Regions from separate parts of the Pseudomonas sp. MH10 genome, predicted to be linked through region 3. Evidence: riboswitches for the same ligand, from Rfam matches in the RefSeq annotation. Region 3 holds a riboswitch; each other region holds the start of a gene.

What was found. Region 3 has a riboswitch for cobalamin ahead of RHM59_RS08985 (CbtB domain-containing protein). Riboswitches for the same ligand answer to the same signal wherever they lie in the genome.
Region 1: another riboswitch for cobalamin. It lies ahead of cobW (cobalamin biosynthesis protein CobW); the one in region 3 lies ahead of RHM59_RS08985 (CbtB domain-containing protein).
Region 2: another riboswitch for cobalamin. It lies ahead of cobO (cob(I)yrinic acid a,c-diamide adenosyltransferase); the one in region 3 lies ahead of RHM59_RS08985 (CbtB domain-containing protein).

The regions. Positions count from the first base shown of each region.
Region 1 is NZ_CP133783.1:763,239-768,516, forward strand. Features, by position in the region: gene RHM59_RS03550 (acyltransferase) at 1-75, shown strand, start outside; gene nfuA (Fe-S biogenesis protein NfuA) at 134-727, shown strand; gene cobM (precorrin-4 C(11)-methyltransferase) at 853-1,599, opposite strand; gene RHM59_RS03565 (cobalamin biosynthesis protein) at 1,650-2,060, opposite strand; cobalamin riboswitch at 2,174-2,392, shown strand; gene cobW (cobalamin biosynthesis protein CobW) at 2,492-3,556, shown strand; gene cobN (cobaltochelatase subunit CobN) at 3,560-5,278, shown strand, end outside.
Region 2 is NZ_CP133783.1:5,255,930-5,261,207, reverse strand. Features, by position in the region: gene bluB (5,6-dimethylbenzimidazole synthase) at 1-611, opposite strand, end outside; gene RHM59_RS23795 (cobyrinate a,c-diamide synthase) at 608-1,903, opposite strand; gene cobO (cob(I)yrinic acid a,c-diamide adenosyltransferase) at 1,914-2,525, opposite strand; cobalamin riboswitch at 2,631-2,852, opposite strand; gene RHM59_RS23785 (hypothetical protein) at 2,999-3,577, shown strand; gene RHM59_RS23780 (sorbosone dehydrogenase family protein) at 3,743-5,062, shown strand; gene RHM59_RS23775 (C40 family peptidase) at 5,098-5,278, opposite strand, start outside.
Region 3 is NZ_CP133783.1:1,987,134-1,992,411, forward strand. Features, by position in the region: gene RHM59_RS08970 (fumarylacetoacetate hydrolase family protein) at 1-106, opposite strand, end outside; gene RHM59_RS08975 (2-hydroxyacid dehydrogenase) at 490-1,431, opposite strand; gene RHM59_RS08980 (CbtA family protein) at 1,516-2,232, opposite strand; gene RHM59_RS08985 (CbtB domain-containing protein) at 2,275-2,487, opposite strand; cobalamin riboswitch at 2,518-2,659, opposite strand; gene RHM59_RS08990 (histidine phosphatase family protein) at 2,674-3,246, shown strand; gene RHM59_RS08995 (N-acetyltransferase family protein) at 3,457-3,972, opposite strand; gene RHM59_RS09000 (LysR family transcriptional regulator) at 4,077-4,961, shown strand; gene RHM59_RS09005 (alpha/beta hydrolase) at 5,058-5,278, shown strand, end outside.

The DNA of each region.
Region 1 (5,278 bases), 1.2 Mb from region 3:
CGTCGTCTCAAGGGCTGGTTGGATCGGCATCGGACCGAAAAGACCGATGCGGCCCTTTCCCGACAAAATTACTAGGACTTTGTGCGGCGCGAGCGATTGGCGTAAACTCCGGCTACGTCTGCGAGGAATTTTCATGACCGCTATTACTATTACCGATGCTGCCCACGACTATCTGGCCGATCTGCTCGAAAAGCAGAACACCCCGGGCATCGGCATCCGCGTGTTTATTACCCAGCCTGGCACCCAATATGCTGAAACCTGCATTGCTTATTGCAAGCCGGGCGAAGAAAAACCTGAAGACAACGCCATTGGCCTGAAAAGCTTCACTGCCTGGATTGATAATTTCAGCGAAGCCTTTCTAGACGATGCCGTTGTCGACTACGCCACTGATCGCATGGGCGGCCAACTGACCATCAAGGCGCCAAACGCCAAAGTACCTATGGTCAATGCCGACAGCCCGATCAACGAGCGCATCAACTATTACCTGCAAACCGAAATCAACCCTGGTCTGGCCAGTCATGGCGGGCAAGTGACGTTGATCGATGTGGTCGAAGAAAACGACGAAAACATCGCGGTCCTGCAATTTGGTGGCGGCTGCCAAGGCTGTGGCCAAGCTGACGTTACCTTGAGAGAAGGGATTGAGCGCACATTGCTCGAACGCATTCCTGAACTCAAAGGCGTCCGTGACGTGACCGATCACTCGCAAAAAGAGCACGCCTACTACTAAAGCTGCGGCGTGGCCTGAACAAAAAAGTACCCCGACTGGTTCGGGGTATTTTTTTTGGTTGGAGTTCAGTGCGCGGTGGCTGAAAGACGCCTCGCCAACACGTTGGCTCTTACAGAGGTCATCACTCAAGGCCGAAACACATGGGCATGCCCGGCGCGGTATAGCGATGAGTCGGAAAAGTTGTCATTGCCCAACACCCGGCCCACCAGAATCAACGCGGTGCGGCGAAAACCTTTGGCCTGCACTTTTTCTTCTATGTCCGCCAAAGTGCCTATCACCCAGTCCTGATCCGGCCAACTGGCGCGATGGACCACCGCAATCGGGCAATCGGCGCCGTAGTGGGGAACAAGTTCGGCCACTATCTTGGGCAGATGGTTAACCCCCAGATGAATGGCCATGGTCGCCTGATGCTGCGCCAGGCTGGCCAATTCCTCGCCAACCGGCATCGAGGTTTTATCCGCGTAGCGGGTCAAAATCACGCTCTGGGAAATGTCCGGCAACGTCAGCTCCACACCTAACAGCGCTGCGCACGCAGCGGTGGCGGTAACGCCAGGGATGATCTCGAACGGGATGCTCAACTCGCGCAAGTGACGAATTTGCTCACCGATTGCGCCATACAGGCTCGGATCGCCCGAATGAACCCGGGCGATGTCTTGGCCTTGTTCATGAGCAGACTTCATCACGGCGATGATCTGCTCCAGGTGTAACTCCGCGCTATTGATGACCTGCAACGCGTTATGGCCTTCCAGCACTGCCGTCGGCACCAATGATCCGGCGTAGATAATCACCGGGCAGCTGCGGATCAAACGTTGGCCTTTGACCGTGATCAGCTCCGGGTCGCCGGGGCCTGCGCCGATGAAAAAGACGGTCATGGAATCTCCTGAAGCTGCGAAGGGATAGCTGAAGTGAGCAAGGATGCGGATTATCGACGATTAGGCACATCACCCGCCAAGGCAAATGTCGCGCGTCGGTTTTTGCTGCGGTTGATGAGCAAGGTACCGGGGTGTCCGCTGAGGCGTTGCGCCAGGGCCAGGGCGGCACTTTCTGCCACGCCATGGCAACCGGTATGCGCAAAGGCCAGCGCCGATCGATGGCTCAACTGCGCATCGAAGTCCGCCAGTTCGGCCGAACTGAAAAACACCAAGGGCAGAGCGAGCTGCGTGGCCAGCGCCAGCAGTCCCGGTTCAGCGCTTTTCTGATCAATGGAGGCCAAGGCGGCAATCGCTTCGATGAGAAACCCGTGAGCCGCCAAATTCTGCTCCATCAGTTCAAGCAACAGGCTGGCGGGACAGCCGCGCTGGCAGCCAAGCCCCACCACCAGCGTCGTCGACATCGTGCTGTCCTCAGGTACCGACAAAGCGTGGCAGGAGACCATGACTCAGCGCAAAACGTCAATCGCACATCCCGTCAAACGGCGCTGGTGATTGACCTGCCCAAGGTCACTGCGTAGCCTTGCACGCTTGAGGTTCTCCGGCGCAGGTCGGGGCTAAGAAGGGAACGCGGTCAATGCCGCGGCTGCCCCCGCAACTGTAATCGGTCATGTTCATTGCACAGCCACTGCGCCTGACGCGGGAAGGCGCAATGAACGCGTGCAGGACGTCTCGCGAAGAGGCGCTCGACACGCCACCGCAAGCCAGGAGACCTGCCTCAACATCAGAATTCTCACTACAACCGGGCGGGGTGATCCGGTGGCGAGTTGATCCGCGCGCCTGCGCTGCGTGGTTCTCGTCCTGTTTTGCCCGCCGCTTTGCCAAAGGGCACCCAATGAAAACGCTGGCCAAACTTCCTGTCACCATCGTCACCGGCTTCCTCGGTTCGGGCAAAACCACCTTGCTGCGGCATATGCTCGATAACGCTGACGGTCGGCGCATCGCGGTGATCGTCAACGAGTTCGGCGAACTGGGGATTGACGGCGACCTGCTCAAACAATGCAGCATTGGCTGCACCGAAGAAGAAGCCAATGGCCGGGTGTATGAGTTGGCCAACGGCTGCTTGTGCTGCACGGTTCAGGAAGAGTTCTTCCCCGTCATGCGCGAACTGGTCGCACGCCGTGGCGATCTGGACCACATCCTGATCGAGACCTCTGGCCTGGCGTTGCCAAAACCCTTGGTTCAAGCTTTTCAGTGGCCGGAAATTCGCAACGCCTGCACGGTTGACGCGGTAATCACCGTCGTCGATAGCCCGGCAGTACTGGCCGGTACCTTCGCGGCATTCCCGGATCAAGTCGATGCCCAACGAAAGCTGGATCCGAACCTGGACCATGAATCGCCGCTGCACGAGTTGTTCGCCGATCAGCTGTCCAGCGCTGATCTGGTAATCCTCAACAAGGCTGACAAGATGGACGCTGCCGGCCTCGCCGCAGTCCGTGCCGAAGTCTCGGAAGAGCTGCCGCCAGCGGTGAAAGTGATCGAAGCCAGCAATGGTCGCTTGCCGATCAGCGTGTTGTTGGGTTTGGCCGCCGAGTCCGAGTTGCATATCGACGGTCGCCATAGCCATCACGATTCTCATGAAGGCGCAGACCCTGCCGATCATGACCATGACGCATTCGACTCGATCTCAATCACCTTGCCGCAGGCTGACGAAAGCGTGTTACTCGATGCCTTGAACCAATTGGTGGTGCAGCACGGTATTTTGCGGGTCAAAGGCTTTGCCGCGATTCCGGGCAAACCGATGCGTTTGCTGATTCAGGGTGTCGGTACCCGTTTCGACAAACATTTCGACCGCGCGTGGCGTGCCGACGAAGAGCGAGTAACCCATTTGGTGTTGATCGGTCAGAAGCTCGACGCCGGGGTGCTTGAAGCCCAGTTGCGCGCAACGGTTGCTGGCTGACCCATGCATTTACTGAGAACCCAGCCCGGCGGATTCGTCCCCGACGACAGCATCGCCGATTTGGGGCAAACCCCGGCCGAGCTGGTGATTCTCTGTAGCGGCGATTCCCACTTGGCGCTGCTCGCTGAAGCGGCGCAACAGTTACCCGACGACTACCCAAGTCTGCGCCTAGCCAACCCGATGCAAGTGCAGAATCATGCATCGGTGGACCTGTATGTCGACCAAGTGCTGCGACACGCCAAGGTTATTTTGATTTCGCTGCACGGCGGTATCGGTTATTGGCGTTACGGCGTCGAGCGCCTGGTGCAGTTGGCTGAGCGTGGTGTGAAGCTGATTCTGGTGCCCGGCGATGACCGGCCTGACCCGGAGCTTAGCGGCTTAAGCAACGTGACGGCGGAAGAGGGCGAGCGGCTTTGGCATTTTTTGCGCCAGGGCGGCCTGCACAATGCGCTGGAGCTGTATCGGTGCTTGGCCAGTCGCTTTCTGGCGCGTGACTATCCATGGGCTGAACCGGCCACCCTGCCACGTACCGCGATTTATCACCCGCACATAACCAACGCGAACCTGAGCGATTGGCAAGCCCAATGGCAGCCGTCGCAACCGGTGGTAGGGCTGCTGTTTTATCGCTCCCATCTGCAAGCGGCCAACACTGGATTTATCGACGTGTTTTGCGCCCGTTTGCAGGCTCAGGGCCTGAATCCACTGCCCATTGCAGTCGCCAGCTTGAAAGAAGCGGGTTGTCTGGCGGTGGTGGAGGACCTGTTCGATCAGGTCCGGGCTGAGCTGATCCTCAATACCACCGGCTTTGCCCAATCCAGCCCCGAAGCCCCTCATCTGCGACCGTTTCGGCGCAACGTGCCGGTCATTCAAGCTATTTGTGCGCAGGACAACGAGCCCGCTTGGCAGGCCAGTGAACAAGGCTTGGGCGCGCGGGACTTGGCAATGCACATCGCGTTGCCGGAGCTGGACGGGCGGATTATCAGTCGGCCGATCAGTTTCAAGGACTTGGCGTGGCACAGCGAACGCAGCCAGTCGGACGTGGTGTGTTATCGCGCTCAGCCTGAACGCATGGATTTTGTCGCCGAGTTGGCGCAGCGCTGGATTGAGCTGGCACGGCTGCCGAACGAGCAAAAACACATTGCACTGATACTTGCCAATTACCCGACCCGCGATGGTCGCATCGGCAATGGCGTGGGCCTGGACACACCCGCCGCCGCGCTGAATATTTTGCGCGAGATGCAGGCGCAGGGTTACCTGCTGACACCGTTGCCCGAAAGCGGTACGGCCTTGATCCATGCGCTGCTCGGCGGCGTCACCAATGATTTGGAAACCATTGACCAACGTCCTTGCGAGCAGAGCATGGCGCTGGACGATTACTGGGCGGCATTCAGTCAATTGCCATTGGCCAATCAACAGGCGGTGACTGCGCGTTGGGGTGCGCCACAGGCCGATCCGATGTTTCGCGCCGAGCGCATGATGATTGCTGGGCTGCGTTTTGGAATGACCTTCGTTGGTATTCAGCCAGCACGGGGTTACCAGGTCGATGCCAGTGCGGTCTATCACGACCCGGATTTGGTGCCGCCCCACGGCTATCTCGCGTTCTATTTCTGGTTGCGCACAGCCTACGGCGCCCATGCGGTGATCCATGTTGGCAAACACGGCAATCTTGAATGGTTGCCGGGCAAAGGCGTGGGGTTGTCAGAGACCTGCTGGCCGGACGCG
Region 2 (5,278 bases), 2.3 Mb from region 3:
CTTAATGGCCGTACCTGCGCCCAGCCTTCCAAGACCAGCATCGGCGCCGGGTAGAATTCGGCCACCGGCCCCAGGCACAGAACCGCCAGCGGCTTGGCCCCGGCCGGCATGCCCAGCAAGTCAGCCAACGCCTGTGGCTCGAACAGTGACACCCAGCCCATGCCCAACCCTTCAGCGCGAGAAGCCAGCCAAAGGTTTTGAATCGCGCAGGACAAAGACGCCATGTCCATTTCCGGCAAGGTACGTCGACCAAAAATATGCCGTTCGCGGTCGTCCATCAACGCGGCGACCAAGACTTCCGCGCATTCATTGATGCCTTCGACTTTGAGCTTCATGAAGTCGTCCGAGCGCTCGCCCAGGGCTTGAGCGGTACGAATTCGTTCTTCCTCGACTTGCGCCTGAATACGCGTGCGCAACTGCGGGTCGCTGATTCGAATGAAACGCCACGGCTGCATCAAGCCAACGCTGGGCGCCTGATGGGCCGCCTCCAACAGACGCGCCAACAATTGCGGGGCCACTTCGCCGCCGATGAAGTGCCGCATGTCTCGGCGTTCGGCAATTGCGCGGTACACCGCTGCACGTTCGTCAGGGCTGAAAGCCAGATCATTCATGGTTTGAAAAGCGCCGCAACCGCGTGGGGGTTGGAAGGGAAATAGAAGTGCACGTAAGACGCAGTCATCCGACCGTCACGATAAACCGCCTCGGCACCGCGCCCACCGTTAGGGCTCACACCACGGGCGATGGGTTGCAACTCGGTGCTGGTCAGCGAATGGTGATACGTGTGGCCGCGCAGAACACCTTCGGGCAATTCGACGGTTTGTAAGGCCAAGGCTGCCAAACGTTTCTGCATCACCGCTTCGCCACTCAGCAAACCGACCAACTCGGCACGCTGGCCGTCGACATCGGTCAAGGCGTCGAGCAGGTAAAGCATACCGCCACATTCCGCCAGCATGGGTTTGCCCGCGACGTGGTGCGCACGAATGGCCGCCAGCATGGGCCGGTTTTGTCCCAGCGTCACGTGGTGCAATTCAGGGTAGCCGCCGGGTAAGTACAGGCTGTCGGCAGGCGGAATCTGCGTGTCGTGGATGGGCGAGAAAAACGACAACTCGGCGCCCATGGCTCGCAGTAGATCAAGGTTGGCACCATAGAGGAAGGCAAACGCCTCGTCATGGGCGACGGCAATCCTGACGCCCGCCAACGAAGACTCAATCACGACCAGATCGGGGGCCGCGAATTCGACCGGCGGCGGCAAGGCCACTTCGCAGGTGCTGGCCAGTGCAGCAGCGGCTGCATCAAGGCGGGCATCCAGATCATTCAGTTCGCTGGCCTGGACCAAGCCCAAATGACGGCTCGGCAGTTCGATCCCGGTTTCCCGCGACAACGCGCCGTACCAACGCAATCCTTCGGTGAGGCTGCCTTCCAGCAATTGCGCATGGCGCACGGTGCCGACGCGATTGGCCAACACCCCGGCAAACGGCAGGTCCGGTTGATAACGCGCCAAACCCAACGCCAATGCGCCAAATGTCTGCGCCATGGCCGTGCCATCAATCACCGCTAATACCGGCACCCCGAAATGACGGGCCAGGTCGGCACTTGAGGGTGTGCCGTCGAACAGTCCCATGACGCCTTCAATCAGAATCAAGTCAGCTTCGCCGGCGGCTTCCCACAACAGACGACGACTTTCATCGGCACCGACCATCCATAAATCCAGCTGATAAACCGGTGCGCCACTGGCCCGTTCAAGAATCATCGGGTCGAGAAAGTCCGGGCCGCATTTGAACACGCGCACGGTCCGCCCTTGGTTGCGGTGCAGACGCGCCAACGCAGCCGTGACGGTGGTTTTACCCTGACCGGAGGCTGGGGCCGCGATTAATACAGCCGGGCAATGACGCGGTGCGCTCATGAACGGTTACTCATAACTCAATGCCTTTCTGCGCACGAATCCCGGCCTGAAAAGCATGCTTGACCACGGTAATGTCGGAAACGGTATCGGCCAGGTCAATCATTTCGGGTTTGGCACCGCGGCCGGTCACCAGCACGTGCTGCATGGGCGGACGGGCTTGCAGATCGCTGAGTACTTTTTCCAGGTCCAGGTAACCGTGTTTGAGGGCAATGTTCAGTTCATCGAGCACGATCAGACCAATACTCGGGTCGCGGAGCATGTCTTGGGACACGGCCCAAGCGGCTTGCGCGGCGGCGATGTCACGCTGACGATCCTGGGTTTCCCAAGTGAAACCTTCCCCCATCACGTGGTACCGCACTTGCTCGGGGAAGCGCCGAAAAAACAACTCTTCGCCCGTGCTGTTGCGGCCTTTGATGAACTGTACAACACCGCATTGCATGCCATGGCCCATGGCCCGGGCGAGCATGCCGAACGCAGAACTGCTTTTGCCTTTGCCATTACCGGTGAGCACCAGCAACAGTCCGCACTCATCCGGCGAGCTGGCGATGCGTTCGTCGATCACGGCTTTTTTGCGCTGCATGCGCGCCAGATGGCGTTCATCGCGTTCGGGGGATTCGTTCATGTCAGCTCTCCGCTTGAGCAGGTCACGCGATAGCAAACGGAAGGCACAGAAATTGACTGCCAGCACGGCCAAAAAAAAGCCGTGCGCAGAGCATCGCCCGCCGTGATGCTGTTGGATGGATCAGGCCGGTCTCCGGGCTCATGAGTGGGATTTCCCTGCCATGCGCCTTCCCATGTCCATTTGGACACAGTGGCAGAGTGCACAGCGTCGACTCATTTACCGTTGCGGGGGCAGCGCCGGGATCGACCGCTTGACGCGCCCTCACCGGCTTCCCTGTTTCACTCCGCCAATCGTGGATTGCGAAGCACCTGAAACACGTCGCGAAGGGTAGAGGGTTGGGGGTAGAGCGTCAATCAAAGCGCCCTGTGGTTTGTCTTCCAGGAGGTCAAAACCACGTAAAACGCAGCTATTGTTTAATTTGATATCAAAAGGCCATAATCGTGACGCCAATAAAATAACAACGGAGAGACGCCATGCGCGGCTTGATCATCAGCAACCCAAGAGTGGAATTCCTTCGTCCAGCGTTAGAACGCTGGTTCGATTGCATCGACCGTTACAGTCAGGTCATGGGAGAAGGTGAATGCACGCATTGGTTCGACGAACGTACCAACCTCGGCGTGCTTTCCAACGCCGCGTGGATGGCGGACATGGTGACGCTGGAACATGCGCCCAGTAAAAAACAGCAGGATGATGGCGATCGAAGCGCCCGCACCGGCCTGTTCATCGCCACTTCGGAAGACAACGCTTATATTCAGGCCACGCAACGCTGGCCAACTTTCGGCGAAATCAACTTGACCCCGGCGCTGCTGGACATCGTTGGTGATGCCAAAAAAACCAGCTACGCCAACCATCTTAAGTTGGGCTGCCTGTTTGTCACGCCGCGCAAAACCCTGCAAAGCGCCACGCACGAAGAGCTGGAAGATTTCGTCGACGATTTGCAAAAACAAAACGCCTGTGCCATCGCCTGGTACTTCCCTTATGGTTATCGCAAGCTACACAACGAAGACGGCCAGTATTTCCCCGGTCTCGCACTGTTACTGAGAACAGCCTGATTAGCACCTTCCCCGCGTAATGCGCGAACGGATCGGAACGCTCCGATCCGTGGCGTACACCTTGACCCGCTTCTCATTTCAGCCGACGCAGCAATAAATGTTGAACCTCGACCGTGTAGCTGCCTCTATCTCCTTACTCGCCCCTTTGTTTTCATGGAGATCAGCATGCCCACTTTCAAACCCCAGATGGCTGTCCTTTTGGTATTGGCCGTCGGCCTGGCTGCCTGCGGCGAAACGTCCAGGCTGAGAGTGGCAGATGGCATGGGGCCAACGCCGATGCTGCCGGAGCCCAATAAAACGCTGATTCCGACGGTCAATATTGCCCCGGCCGTAGGCTGGCCTCAGGGCGCGAAACCGATTGCCGCGCCGGGCACTCAAGTGTCAGCGTTTGCCGAAGACCTGGACCATCCGCGCTGGTTGTACGTGCTGCCCAACGGCGACGTATTGGTCGCCGAAACCAACTCACCCGCCAAGCCCGATGATTCTCCAGGCATCCGCGGCTGGATCATGAGAAAAGTCATGGGCCGAGCGGGGGCGGGTGTACCCAGCGCCAACCGGATTACCCTACTGCGAGACAGCAATCACGATGGCATTGCTGAAACTCGCACAGTCTTTCTGAAAAACCTCAATTCACCGTTTGGCATGGCGCTGGTCGGCAACGATTTTTATGTCGCCGACACCGATAAGTTACTGCGTTTTCACTATGAAAACGGACAGACTTCTATCAGCGGTGAACCGACCACCGTGACCGATTTGCCAGCGGGCACGATCAATCACCACTGGACCAAAAACGTCATTGCCAGCAAAGACGGCAAGAAGCTTTACGTCACGGTGGGGTCCAACAGTAACGTTGGGGAAAACGGTCTCGACAAAGAGCAAGGTCGGGCGTCGATCTGGGAGGTTGATGCCGCCACCGGTGCGCATCGAATCTTTGCCTCCGGCCTGCGCAACCCCAACGGCATGGATTGGGAGCCACAAACCGGGAAGCTATGGACCGCCGTCAATGAGCGCGATGAGATTGGCAGCGACTTGGTGCCCGACTACGTGACCTCAGTCAAAGATGGCGCCTTCTATGGCTGGCCGTTCAGCTACTACGGCCAGCATGTGGACGTGCGGGTTAAACCACAGAACCCGCAACGGGTGGCCGAGGCCATTCCCCCGGATTATGCAGTGGGTCCACACACCGCGTCGCTGGGCATGACCTTCGCCGATGGAAAATCCTTGCCGGCACCTTTCAACCAAGGGATGTTCATTGGCCAACATGGCTCATGGAATCGCAATCCGCACAGCGGTTATAAAGTGCTGTTCGTGCCGTTCGCCAACGGCGTACCGACCGGGACGCCAATAGACCTTTTGAGCGGCTTTTTGAATGCTGACGACAATGCCCAAGGCCGCCCGGTCGGCGTGATCAATGATCAACACGGCGGGTTATTGGTGGCTGACGATGTGGGTAACAAAATCTGGCGGGTGACAGCGGCGCCTTGATGGGCCCGCTCCTACAGAATCCGTCGGTAATACTGCTACGGATTGCGCGCCAAGTGCTCTGGTTGAATAACGCGCTTGGCGTTGAGGTAGGCCTTTTGCCAATACGGTTTGGATAGACTGTCCAGCCGCACGGTGCCGCCTGTGGCGGGGGCGTGAACGAAGCGCCCTTCTCCGACGTAGATGCCGGCGTGGCTCACGGTTGAACCACCACCAGTA
Region 3 (5,278 bases):
AGTAGTTACGGCCAACGCAAAACACGCGACGAATCGGGAAACGGCTCGACGTGCCTTCAACGGCCAACGACGGAGCGGTAACGGGGGCAATCACAAAATCACTCATGGGTTTCTCCTGACAGACAGCCAATGTGTAACGGGCATGGCCCTAGTGTGCACAAGACCGTTAAAAACAGGTTGGACAGAACACTGAAGCTTTTGGACGGAGCAACGCAGGTGATGGTTCATCAGAGCCCGACGATACGGACCTCTGTAAGAGCCAACGTGTTGGCGAAGGTCCTTCGGACCTATCGCAGCCTTCGGCGCCTACCGAATGTGTGCATCGCCAACATCTGTGGGACCGAATTTATTCGGGAAGGCTTCAGTCCTGACACCCTGCAACCTCAAACCACACAAAGTGCCACTCAGTTTGCTGCGCGACAGCGCGGCGTCGAAGACGTGGCGGACTCTCCTACAGAGATTGTTGGCGTCGCGCGGTACCCAGCGACTTCATTTCCCCGGCAACGGCACTGGCGTCAGCACCGGTCGCCCTGAAAAGTGCGCCAGCAAGTTATCGGCGACCATTTGCACGGTGCCTTGGGACGCTTCCGGCGACAGGCCAGCAACATGTGGGGTCAACACCACGTTGCTTAGGGCTTTCAGCGCATCGGGCACTCGCGGTTCGTCGTCGAACACGTCCAGCGCGGCGCCAGCGATGCGCCGGTGTTTCAGGGCTTCGATCAAGTCCGCAGTCGAAATAACGCTGGCGCGAGCGATATTGACGATAAACCCGTTAGGGCCCAGTGCTTCAAGCACCGCTTTGTCCACCAACTGATGAGTACCTGCACCGCCCGGCGTGGCGACGATGAAGAAGTCCGAGGCGCTGGCCAGCGCCTCCGGCGTGGCGCAATACGCGTAGGGCACGTCGTTGCGCGGGCGACGATTGTGGTAACTGACGGACATGTCGAATCCAGCCGCACGCTTGGCGATGGCCATGCCCACCGAGCCCATGCCAAGAATGCCGAGGCGTTTTCCAGCCAATGAAGGACGCATGATTTTGCACCACTCGCCGCGTCGAACCGAGGCGTCGGCCCGTGGAATATCCCGCACCAACGACAGCAACAAGGCCATGGCGTGATCGGCCACCGACGGCGAGTTGACCCCTGCCCCGTTGGTGACCACAACGCCCCGCGCCTGGGCGGCATCAAGGTCGACATGTTCGTAACCGGCGCCAATCACGCAGATGATCTGCAAATGCGGCAGCGCAGCCATTTCATCGGCGAAGAAACCCAACGGGCCTCGGGTCAACACCGCATTGATCTGCTCGCCATAGGTCGCAATAGCCTTGGCGCGCTCGGCCGGGCTCGGCGCAAGAATCAGCGTAAAACCACTGTTTTCAATGATCGGCAGGTAATCATTAACGTTTTCTACCAGCACCAAAACAGTCGGCATGCGTTCCTCTCAGATCACAGTCAAATAGGTTAAAGCCACGAAGCTAGACACACAGTAAAAGGCCCGCACGCGGCGGGCCTCTACTCAGGACTGAAGCTTGGCCCGAGGCGGTGAAGTCACCGGATTGAGCTTGCGCTCCGCCAGCCAGCCAAAGGCCAAGCCGACGGTGGTCCACAGTACGATTTGAATACCCAGCGAAGCCGTGCGAAATTTCCACAGCAACACCGCCGAGAAATCCTGTGGCACTTCATTAACCGTAGGAAACATCGCCGTCGCCAGAATCATGATCGCCGCATACAAAGCAACCGCCAGCAACGCGCCATTCCAGACGCCGCGGGTAGCAATGAGCTTACGCGCCGCGTTGATCGCGATGACCATCGCTGCCACAGAGAGCAGCATCATTAGGAAGAACAACTTGGTGCGTTTGCCGATGGTTGCAGGGTCGCCAATCGACGGTGGATTAGCGGGGTACTTCATACCCGGCACCAAAATGATCGCTACGAAGGCGGCCAATGCCAGCAATGCCGCTAGCCCACGAGGGCCCATGTTGCCAGCCCGACCCAAGGTGTAAGCGAACACCAGAGCGAAAATCCCGCCCAGCGAGACGCTGTAGACCATGATGCCGGTGAACAAACCGAAGGTGCTTTGTACCTCGCGGCTGATCAGCTCTTCTTCCGGAGCGTCGCCGTGCATCGCCGACATGTGGTGTTCTTCGAAGGCGATAGCCCTGTCGATCTGCGGCTCACCAAACACTTTGGCAAAGCCAAACGCAAGAAGACCGGCGAGCAAGCCCACCAGCATTCCTCTAATAAGTAATTGCCCAGTCATGTCATGTTCCTGAAGTTAGTGGCAAGGGAAGCCCAGCAAGTGGCGACCGTCATGCACAAACTCATGGACATACGTTCCGGAAAACATCGACGTGGCGCCTTGTTCTGCGCCAACGAAATACAGCGCAAGCATCAACAGCAAACCGACGAACACGGCCCACGGCAGAATTTCACCCAACGGGATCACCGGCAGCGAGGTATCGGTATGGGTTGTGGCGTTGAAAGTCATAAGAGTCTCCAGGGAACTCGCGTCCCAATACGGATAACGGGTGGACAAAACAAGGTCTGGCTTACGGCAATGACCGAATACAGTGGCGCGACCGCACCGGATTCCAACCGGCTTCCTGCTTTGCAACATGATGCAACTGCTCGGGCAGTGTACTCTTCTCGACTTGTAAAACCAGTGTGAACCGCCATGGCAACCCGTCTGACCTTGATCTGCCACGCCCGAACCGTTGCGCAAAAACTTGGGCGCTTTGCGCAAGACGAACCCATCGAGATGGACTGGCAATCGTCAGCGGGTTCGCTGTCTGGACACTTCAAGCTCTCTGCCCAGTTGCTTAGCGCACCAGAAACTCGCGCGCAGCAGACCGGCTTGCTGTTCGCAAGCGAGTTGGACATCGTGCCCGCCCTGCGCGATTGCGATTTCGGACGTTGGCAGGGTCAGCGTATTGACGACCTTCAAGCCCAAGAACCCGAAGCGCTTAACGCCTGGCTTACCGACAGCATGAGCGCGCCCCACGGTGGCGAATCCATTGCCGACGTTTGCGCCCGCGTCAGTGCATGGCTCGATACGCTGCGCACCCCCGGCCACATCATCGCGATTACCCACCCCTTCATCATCCGCGCGGCCATCGTCCATGCGCTGCAATGCCCGATGACAGCGTTCAATGCCATCGACATCGAACCGCTGTCGATGACCGAGCTGAGGTACAACGGACGCTGGCGACTGAGGATGGAGCGCGCAGCAAACACCAAGCCGCGGTAGAGCCAACGTGTTGGCGAAGGTCCTTCGGACCTTATCGCAGCCTTCGGCAGCTCCTACAGAAATCTGTGCAGCGTCAAACCTGTGCAGGCTGTGTGGGACCGAATTTATTCGGGAAGGCGCAAGCCCTGACGCGCTGCAGCCTCAAACAACACAAAGTGCCACACAGTTTGCTGCGCGACGGCGCGGCGTCGAAGGCGGTGGGTGCTTCTCCTACAAACCTAGCGCGCGCTGCATCAGAACGGTGTCCACCCAGCGCCCGTGCTTGAAACCCACCGATTCAAACACCCCCACGCGGCGAAAACCGAGGCGTTCGTGCAGTCGGATCGAGGCGTAATTCTCGCTGTTGCCAATGATCGCGATCATCTGCCGCGAGCCGGCTTGGGTGCAGCGCTCAATGATTGCGCCGAGCAGCGCCTGGCCAATGCCCTTCCCGCCCAGCCCCTCACGCACATACACCGAATCTTCAACCGTAAAACGGTAACCCGGGCGCGGTCGGTGCAGGGTCGCGTAGCCATAACCCACCACTTCACCCCCACGTTCGGCGACCAGATACGGCAGCCCTTTGGACAGGATGTCAGCGCGCCGGCCCAGCATGTCGGCGACGCTGGGCGCTTCCAGTTCGAAACTGGCGATACCGCCGAGCACGTGCGCCGCGTAAATGGATTGCACGCTGGGCAGGTCGTCGTCGGTGGCGTCGCGCAGGACCGGGGTTTCGCGGGTGTTCATAGTTCGTCTGCTTTAATGACCGTCGGATAGGCGGCAATGATGCCGGGGCCGGTGACTAAAAAAAAGTTATGATCGCTTATCCTCTGCATAAGAAAAACTTTGAGATGCAACGACTCAACCTCAATCATCTGCACACCTATTCATGTGTTATTGCCTGCGGAAGTTTTTCTGCAGCAGGCGAAAAACTCGGCCTGACTCAACCGGCTGTCAGCCTGCAAATCCGTCAGTTGGAGCAGCGCCTCAATGTGCGACTCATCGAACGCGTCGGCAAACGGATCAAAGCCACATCGCCGGGCAATCTGTTGCTGGAACACATTATCCACATCGACGCCGCCGTCGAACATGCATTGCTGGACCTCGCGACTCACGCGCAGGAGGTCGCGGGCATTATTGCCATTGGCACCGGTGCAACGGCCTGCATCCACCTTCTGCCGCCCATCCTTCAAACCTTGCGCCAACAATTTCCGGCGCTGGAGGTGCGTGTCAGCATTGGTAATACCGAAAGCGTCGTAAAGGCCGTGGAGGAAAATCGTCTGGATCTAGCCTTGGTCACGCTACCTGCGACCGGACGCAGTTTAGCGGTGACGCCGCTGATGGATGACGTGTTCGTTGCGATCTTCAGCGCCGAGGAAACACAGCTGCCAGAACAGGTCACCCCCGCGACGCTGATCCCTTACCCGCTGGTGGTCTTCGAAGCCGGCAGCAGCACGCGGGCGTTGATCAACCAGTGGTACGCGGAGTCGGGCATTCGAATCAAGCCGGTGATGGAGTTGGGCAGCATCGAGGCGATCAAGGAAATGGTTGCGGCGGGCTTGGGCTATAGCATCGTACCCAGCCTGTCAGTTGCCGCCGCCCACCATCGACGCGGGCTGCAAGTTCGCCGCCTGACGCCCGCATTGACCCGCACCTTGGGCATCGTCCTGCGTCAGGACAAACCACTCAGCAAGGCCCTGCACCAAGTGGTCGATGCGCTGATGTCATTGGCGTGAACTGGAAACCCATCGCGCCGTGTTTTGAATACAGCAGAGAAAAACCGGTGCTAAGCTTCGCCCTCGATCCGGACAAGGCTGTGAAAAGGCAGGCATATGATCAAAGTTCTCGCTGCACTGTTTCTCCTCGCGTCATCCGCCGCTCATGCCCAATCTCCCCTGCAAACCGACCTGCCCTTGAGTTACCTGGAACAGACTGACGGACAATCCCGAAACAAGCCGCTGGTAATCTTCCTGCATGGCTCCGGCGCCAATGAAGCCGACCTGTTCGACATCAAGGATCAACTGCCCGCCGAGTACACCTTTTTGTCGGCGCG